DNA from 2 places in the Kitasatospora sp. NBC_00315 genome. Region 2 is predicted to be linked to the other one. Evidence: riboswitches for the same ligand, from Rfam matches in the RefSeq annotation. Region 2 holds a riboswitch; the other holds the start of a gene.
The links. Region 2 has a riboswitch for glycine ahead of gcvT (glycine cleavage system aminomethyltransferase GcvT). Riboswitches for the same ligand answer to the same signal wherever they lie in the genome.
Positions count from the first base shown of each region.

Region 1: linked by a shared signal. The riboswitch ahead of gcvP (aminomethyl-transferring glycine dehydrogenase) and the one ahead of gcvT (glycine cleavage system aminomethyltransferase GcvT) in region 2 are both predicted to bind glycine.

Region 1 is NZ_CP108025.1:1,205,589-1,209,789, reverse strand. Features, by position in the region: gene OG823_RS05095 (MFS transporter) at 1-6, opposite strand, end outside; gene OG823_RS05090 (PRC and DUF2382 domain-containing protein) at 183-1,412, opposite strand; glycine riboswitch at 1,637-1,741, shown strand; gene gcvP (aminomethyl-transferring glycine dehydrogenase) at 1,980-4,201, shown strand, end outside.
Region 2 is NZ_CP108025.1:2,995,748-2,999,948, forward strand. Features, by position in the region: gene OG823_RS11950 (enhanced serine sensitivity protein SseB C-terminal domain-containing protein) at 1-219, opposite strand, end outside; gene OG823_RS11955 (enhanced serine sensitivity protein SseB) at 467-1,264, opposite strand; glycine riboswitch at 1,667-1,772, shown strand; gene gcvT (glycine cleavage system aminomethyltransferase GcvT) at 1,980-3,101, shown strand; gene gcvH (glycine cleavage system protein GcvH) at 3,202-3,579, shown strand; gene glyA (serine hydroxymethyltransferase) at 3,711-4,201, shown strand, end outside.

The DNA.
Region 1 (4,201 bases), 1.8 Mb from region 2:
ACTCACGGTGCTTCCTCCAGGGTCTGCGCCTCAAGACGATGCTTCAGGCGAGGGAAAGTGAACCAGCTGGACAAAGATGCACCGAGATACTTAAGAGTGTCAAATATCGATCGGTGAAGCTTCGGCGGACGAGAGGACCCCGGGCCGCCCGGCCCGGGGTCCTCGTGTGCCGTGCCGGACGGTCAGCCCATCGAGCGCAGGGGCTCGGGGCGGCTCTGTCCGAGGTGCGGGGGAGTCACGGCCGTGGTCGCCGCGCCGGGCGCGGGGGAGGACGGCGCCCCCGAGGCCGGGCCGGCGGTCGTGGACGCCGGGGCCGCCGGGGCGGCGGTGCCCGACGCCCCCGGCGCACCGGGGGCGGCCTGGCCGGCGTTCGCGGAGTCGTCGTGGATCTCGACGTGCTCGCGGTGCAGCTCCTCACGGACCACGTGGTCGTCGGTGTACCGCTCGACGACCAGCCGCACCCGCTCGATCGGCACCAGGTACTTGCGCACCACCGGGCGCTCCTCGCGCAGCGTCACCTCCTCCACGGCCTCCGCGATCTCCTCCTGGGTCAGCGCGTCCCGCTCGCCCTCGGTGACCGGCACCCGCTCCACCCGGACCCGCTCGCGCACCACCGGCACGTGCCGCTCGACCGTCTCGCTCGTCACGTACTTGCGGAGCCTGGCGGTGTACGTCACCTGCCACTCGGTGCTGATGTCCAGCCGCTCCTCGTGGCAGGTGATCTCCACCGGCCCGTGCGGGGACGTGTCGGCGGCGCCCTGTCCGGCCGTGGTCTCGCCCGGCGACCGGGCGGGCTGTGCGGCGGCCGCCGGGACGGCCTCGCCCGGGACCGTCCTGCTCGCGGCGGCGGCGGACACCGGAGCGGCGGCGGCCGACACCGGTGCGGGTGCGGGTGCCTGCGCGGTGACGGGCCGGACGTTGCTCTCGACCTTCTCCAGCTTCTCGGCCCGCTCGCTCGCGACCGCGGCGGTGGCGACCGTCGCCGCCCCGGCCGCCGCGCCGCCGGCCGCCGCCGGGGCCACCGCGCCGAAGTCCAGATCGGCCGGTTCGTCGCCCGGCCCGTCGGCCCCGGCCGACCCGGAGCCGGACCGGTCGTCCACGGGCGTGTCCAGGCCGTAGTAGCGGTACAGCTGAAGTTCCTGGGCGGGGGAGAGGTGCTGCCCCACGCCGAAGTCCGGCGACTCCTTGACCAGCGACTTGTCGTACGGGACCCGCAACTCGTCACCGGAGAACTCGCTGGTCGTCAGCGGGACGAAGGCGTCCCGCCCGAAGATGCCCGTCCGGACGGCCGCCCACTCGGGCTGGCCGGTCGCGTCGTCCAGGTACACCTCGTCGACGGTGCCGATCTTGTCGCCGTTGCGGTCGACGGCCCGGTGCCCGATGAGGTCGCGGGGGTCGATGTCGGTTTGCACTCAGTTCCTCCAGTGCGATGCTCCTGCGGAACTCCCGCAGGAGTAGGGCTGGAGGGCTCTGCCCATCCGCCACTTCATACGAAAAGCCATGAACCGGACGGGTGCGAGCGGAGCGCGGCCGTTCGTGCCACCCGATCGGCCGTCCGGGGTGACCGAAATCGCGGGGTCCGCGGGCAGGGGCCCGTGTCGCGCCCGGCTCCCGCTGGTACCCTGGGCGCGACCGCCGAGCCCGCTCGGGAGAGTCCCCGGCCACACGAAACCCGTGGTGGGGGCGCCGAAGGAGCAACTCCTCCCCGGAATCTCTCAGGCATCCGTACCGTGTGGGATAGGTCACTCTGGAAAGCAGGGCAGGACCGCCGGCGAGGGAGCCGACGGCCACCACCCTCACCGACGGTGCAAGCCGACGGGGTGCCTTCGCGCCCCCGTGCGGGCGAAGCTCTCAGGTCCCGATGACAGAGGGGGAGGCCTGTTGGGTTCGTTCGCCAGGGCCGGCCCGCTGTCCGCAGCGGCCACGGCCGACCGGCGTACGCGCCCCCGCCGGTCCGTGACCAGGAGGCCTCGACCACCATGAACGCCCAGCCGAACGCGGGTCACCCGCGCAGCTCCGCCACCCTTGCCGAGCTCGAGCAGGCCAGTCCCTTCGAGAACCGCCACATCGGCCCCGACGTCGCGGCGCAGGAGAAGATGCTCGCCCAGGTGGGCTACGGCTCCCTCGACGAGTTGTCCGCCGCCGCCGTGCCCGAGGCGATCCGATCCATCGACGGCCTCGACCTGCCGGCGGGCCACAGCGAGGCCGAGGTGCTCGCCGAACTGCGCGTGCTGGCCGCCCGCAACCAGGTCCTCACGCCGATGATCGGCCTCGGTTACTACGGCACCTTCACCCCGCCGGTGATCCTGCGCAACGTCATGGAGAACCCGGCCTGGTACACGGCGTACACGCCCTACCAGCCGGAGATCTCGCAGGGCCGCCTGGAGGCTCTGCTCAACTTCCAGACCGTGGTCTCCGACCTGACGGGCCTGGCGACCTCCGGTTCCTCGCTGCTCGACGAGGGCACCGCCGCCGCCGAGGCGATGGCACTGGCCCGCCGGGTCACCAAGGTCAAGGGCGGCGTCTTCCTGGTCGACGCCGAGACGCTCCCGCAGACCGTCGCGGTCATCCGGACCCGTGCGGAGCCGACCGGCGTCGAGGTGGTCGTCGCCGACCTCGCCGAGGGCATCCCGGCCGAGATCGCCGAGCGCGGCGTCTTCGGCCTGCTGCTCCAGTACCCGGGCGCCTCCGGTGTCGTGCGCGACCTCGCGCCCGTGATCGAGCAGGCCCACGGCCTCGGCGCCGTCGTCGCCGTGGCCGCCGACCTGCTGGCGCTCACCCTGCTCAGGTCGCCCGGCTCGCTGGGCGCCGACATCGCCTGCGGCACCTCGCAGCGCTTCGGCGTCCCGATGGGCTTCGGCGGCCCGCACGCCGGCTACCTCTCGGTGCGCGCCGAGTACGCCCGTTCGCTGCCCGGCCGCCTGGTCGGGGTCTCGGTCGACGCGGACGGCAACCGCGCCTACCGGCTCGCGCTGCAGACCCGCGAGCAGCACATCCGCCGCGAGAAGGCCACCAGCAACATCTGCACCGCGCAGGTGCTGCTCGCCGTGATGGCCTCGATGTACGCGGTCTACCACGGCCCGGACGGTCTCGCGGACATCGCCCGCCGCACCCACCGCTACGCCGCCGCGCTCGCGGCCGGCCTGCGCGCCGGGGGCGTGGAGCTGCTGCACGGCGAGTTCTTCGACACCGTCACCGCCCGGGTGCCGGGCCGCGCCGCCTCGGTGGCCGCCGCCGCGCGCGACCACGGCATCAACGTGTACCAGGACGGCGAGGACCTGGTGTCGGTCTCCTGCGACGAGACCACCACCCGCGAGCACCTGGCCGGTGTCTGGGCCGCCTTCGGCGTGGCCGTGGGCCCGGTCGACGAGACGGCCGACGCGCTGCCGGCCGCGCTGCTGCGCGAGGACGACTACCTGACCCACCCGGTGTTCCACAGCCACCGCTCGGAGACCGCCATGCTGCGCTACCTGCGCCGGCTGTCGGACCGCGACTACGCGCTGGACCGGGGCATGATCCCGCTGGGTTCCTGCACCATGAAGCTCAACGCGACGACCGAGATGGAGGCGGTGACCTGGCCCGAGTTCGGCCAGCTGCACCCCTTCGCCCCGATCGAGCAGGCCCAGGGCTACCTCACCCTGATCCGCCAGCTGGAGCAGCAGCTGGTCGAGGTGACCGGCTACGACGCCGTCTCGATCCAGCCCAACGCCGGTTCGCAGGGCGAGCTGGCCGGCCTGCTGGCGGTCCGTGCGTACCACCACGCCAACGGCGACACCCAGCGTGACGTCTGCCTGATCCCGTCCTCCGCGCACGGCACCAACGCGGCCTCCGCCGTGATGGCCGGCATGCGGGTGGTCGTGGTCAAGACGCTGACCGACGGCGACGTGGACGTCGACGACCTGCGGGCCAAGATCGAGCAGCACCGTGAGCAGCTCGCCGTCCTGATGGTCACCTACCCCTCCACGCACGGCGTGTTCGAGGAGACCATCACCGACATCTGCGCGGCGGTGCACGAGGCCGGCGGCCAGGTGTACGTGGACGGCGCCAACCTCAACGCGCTGGTGGGCCTGGCCAAGCCGGGCAAGTTCGGCGCGGACGTCTCGCACCTGAACCTGCACAAGACCTTCTGCATCCCGCACGGCGGCGGCGGCCCGGGCGTCGGCCCGGTGGCGGTCCGCGCGCACCTGGCGCCGTACCTGCC
Region 2 (4,201 bases):
CCCGTACTGGGCGTCGGGACTGCCCGGCGTACCGTGCCAGAGCAGCATCCAGACCTGGCCCTCGGCCAGGGCGCGCAGCAGGACCTCGTACGCCTCGAAGCGATCCGGCCCGACCTCGCGCAGTGCCCGCTCCAACGCGCCCGGGTCCGCGACGGGACGCGCGGCGGGGGGCGGACCCCAGGGCCCCGGCGCACCGGCGCCGGCCGCTCCCGCGCTCATCGGCGCACCCCCGCGCGCGCGTATGCGCGCACTGCCGTGCACGCCGCCGCCTTCGCCGTGCGCACCTCGCCGGCCGCCGCGCGAAGTGCGCACCGTCTGCCGGCGCGCTCGCCCCGCTCGCCCACTTCGAGCCCTCTTCCTGGTCTGCCGCCGCCACTGTGGCAGGGTTGTCCGTCCCGGGATGTCCGCAGGCAGCCTATGGGGCGCTGCGGACAGTCGCCATGCCGACGTGCCCCGGCCGGCCCGATCACATCCGTACGTGGAACGGCTGTACCCGGTTCAGCAGCCACTCGACCACCGGGTCGTCCACCAGGTCGAGCAGCACGAGGTGGACGCCCCCCGGCAGCGGAGCGGTTCCCAGCGCCCGCCCGAGCGCCTCGTTCACCGCCGCCGGGTCGGCCGGCCAGGCCGGGTCGAGCTGGACGCCGACGAACAGCACGGTCGGCTCCCCCTCCACGCTGGCCAGCGCCCGACGAGCCGTCAGCACACCGGGCAGAGAAGAGAGTTCGGCGCTCGCCGCGGCCAGGAAGCCGAACGGCTCCTCCTGCGGCGACGGTTCGCGCAGCGCCACCCGGCCACCGGCCGCGGCGTCCTCGCCGCCGTCCCAACGATCCTCGCGCGGCCCGCGCCGCAGCTCCGCCACCCCCGCCGGCGGCACCGGGATCCCCACCGGCGCGTGCGGGTTCACCGCGATGCCGAGCCCGAGCGGCATCCCCCGGGCGAACTCCCAGACCGGGGCGACCGCGAAGGCCAGCCCCGGGGCGTGCTGGAGGAACTGCTCCTGGGACGAGAACACCGGGACGTACGGCGCACCGGCCAGCTCGATGGTCGGCAGGTCCAGCGACTGCCCCTGCGGGTCCGCACCGGCCGGCAGCGGCACCCAGACCTGGCTGCGCGCCAGCACCTCGATCACCCTGGGCGTGGCACCCGGATCACCGAGCGCGGCGGTGAGCACCTGCTCCAACTCGTTCGCCGGCCAACTGCCGCCGGCCGGCGCCGCCTCCGCACTGCCCCACCCCTGCGTGTCCTCCACCGGGTACCCCATAAGCCCCTGTACCGCCCCATCTCTCGCCGCTGCCGCACAAGCCTATCGGCCCACACCGCCCCCGCACCGGCCACGCCGAGCCCTGCAGGGCCCCGCCCGACCCGCCCCCGGACCAGCCGAGCCCCCACCAGCCCGCGAGCGAGCCGAAGGGGCGCGCCGGTGCCGAAAGGGCCCCTCCAGCCCGCGAGCGAGCCGAAGGGGCGCGCCGGTGCCGAAAGGGAGAGAGCGAGGAAGGGAGCGAAGCGACCGCGGGAGCGACGACCGTCGGCGCCGGACCAAAGCGCCCCGGAGGCGAGCCGAGCCCAAGACAGGAACAGCCCCGGAGGCGAGCCGAGCCTGTGAGACACTGTCCGCGTCCTCGTGCGCGATTCGGCCGGGGCGCCCAACTCCATACAGGCCGCTCGAACCCGCGCGGGAGAGTCCGGAGCGCCAGCCCAGCTGGTGCGGCCGGCGCCGAAGGAGCAAGTCCTCCCCGGAATCTCTCAGGCACCCCTACCGCACGGGCGAGGCACATCTGGAAAGTGGCCACGGCCCTGCCGTGCGCCCACCCACGGTGCAAGCCGCCATGCTGTCCCCAGGGCAGCGCGCGGTGAAGCTCTCAGGTTGTGACGACAGATGGGGAGACCCAGCCGCCGCATGCCCGCGCGCAGGTCGAGCCCCACCGGGCCGGTCCGGCGTGTGCACACCTGAGTGCCAAGCCCAAGGAGTACAGGCCATGTCGTCCCCCCGTCTCACCGCGCTCGACGCGCTGCACCGCGCCCTCGGCGCCACCATGACCGACTTCGCCGGCTGGGACATGCCGCTGCGCTACGGCAGCGAGCGCGAGGAGCACCTCGCCGTCCGTACGAAGGCCGGGCTGTTCGACCTCTCGCACATGGGCGAGATCACCGTGACCGGCCCGCAGGCCGGCGAGCTGCTCGACCACGCGCTGGTCGGCTTCATCTCGGCGCTCGGCGTGCTGCGCGCCCGCTACACGATGATCTGCGCCGAGGACGGCGGCATCCTGGACGACCTGATCGTCTACCGCACCGCCGAGGACGAGTACCTCGTGGTGGCCAACGCCTCCAACGCCCAGCTGGTGCTGGACGAGCTGACCGCCCGCGCCGCCGGCTTCGACGCCGTGGTGCGCGACGACCGCGACGCGTACGCGCTCATCGCCGTCCAGGGCCCGGAGGCGAACGGCATCCTGGCCTCGGTCACCGACGCCGACCTGCCCGGCCTCAAGTACTACGCGCTGCTGCCCGCCACCGTGGCCGGCAAGCAGGTCTGGCTCGCGCGCACCGGTTACACCGGCGAGGACGGGTTCGAGATCTTCTCGGCCCCCGCCGACGCCGAGCACCTGTGGACGGCGCTGACCGAGGCGGGCCGGGAGGCCGGCCTGGTCCCCTGCGGCCTCTCCTGCCGCGACACGCTGCGCCTGGAGGCGGGCATGCCGCTGTACGGCCACGAGCTGAACACCGGCCTGACCCCGTTCGACGCGGGCCTGGGCCGGGTCGTGCGCTTCGACAAGACCACCAACGGCGGGGCGTTCGTCGGCCGTGAGGCGCTGGAGCGGGCGGCCGCCGAGGCCGGGGCCAACCCGCCGCGGGTGCTGGTCGGCCTGGTCTCCGAGGGCCGGCGCGTGCCGCGGGCCGAGTACGCCGTGGTGGACGCCGAGGGCGCCCCGATCGGCCTGATCACCTCGGGCGCGCCGTCCCCGACGCTGGGCCGGCCCATCGCGATCGCGTACGTGGACGCCGCGCACGCCACGCCGGGCAGCACCGTCGCGGTGGACGTGCGCGGCAAGCACGAGCCCGTCGAGGTCGTCGCCCTGCCGTTCTACAAGCGCGCCCGCTGAGCCGACGCCCGCACCGCGAGCCCCCTGCCCGACGTCCGCCCGTCGGACATTTCGGCCACCCGTTTTCCGCCGACCGCTTCCCATCCTGGAGAATGACGCCATGAGCAACCCCCAGCACCTGCAGTTCAGCAAGGAGCACGAGTGGCTGACCGCCGCCGAGGGCGGTGTCTCGACCATCGGCATCACCGCCCACGCGGCCGACGCCCTCGGTGACATCGTCTACGTGCAGCTGCCCGAGGTCGGCGACGCCGTCACCGCAGGTGAGACCTGTGGCGAGCTCGAATCCACCAAGTCGGTCAGCGACCTCTACTCCCCCGCCACCGGCGAGGTCACCGAGGTCAACCAGGCCGTCATCGACGAGCCGGCCCTGGTGAACTCCGCCCCCTTCGAGGGCGGCTGGCTGTTCAAGGTCCGGCTCGACGGCGAGCCGGCCGACCTGCTGAGCGCCGACGAGTACACCGCCCTCACCGGCGGCTGAGCCACCCCGACGGGGCGGCCGCAGCGAGGCGGCCGCCCCCGCCCGGTCCCTTGCCCGCTCCCGCCCGCCGCCAGGCCGCCTCCCCGGCCGATCCGTGGCGCGCGGCTGCCCCATGACGGGAAGATCCCACGATGACGGTTCTCAACCAGTCCCTGCACGCTCTCGACCCGGAGATCGCCGCCGCGGTCGACGCCGAGCTGCACCGCCAGCAGACCACCCTGGAAATGATCGCCTCCGAGAACTTCGCCCCGGTGGCGGTCATGGAGGCCCAGGGCTCGGTGCTGACCAACAAGTACGCCGAGGGCTACCCCGGCCGCCGGTACTACGGCGGCTGCGAGCACGTCGACGTGGCCGAGCAGATCGCCATCGACCGGGTGAAGGCCCTGTTCGGCGCCGAGCACGCCAACGTCCAGCCGCACTCGGGTGCGCAGGCCAACGCCGCCGCGATGTTCGCGCTGATCCAGCCGGGCGACACCATCCTGGGCCTGAGCCTGGCCCACGGCGGTCACCTGACCCACGGCATGAAGATCAACTTCTCCGGCAAGCTCTACAACGTGGCCGCGTACCACGTCGACGAGAAGACCAACCTGGTCGACATGGCCGAGGTCGAGCGCCTGGCCAA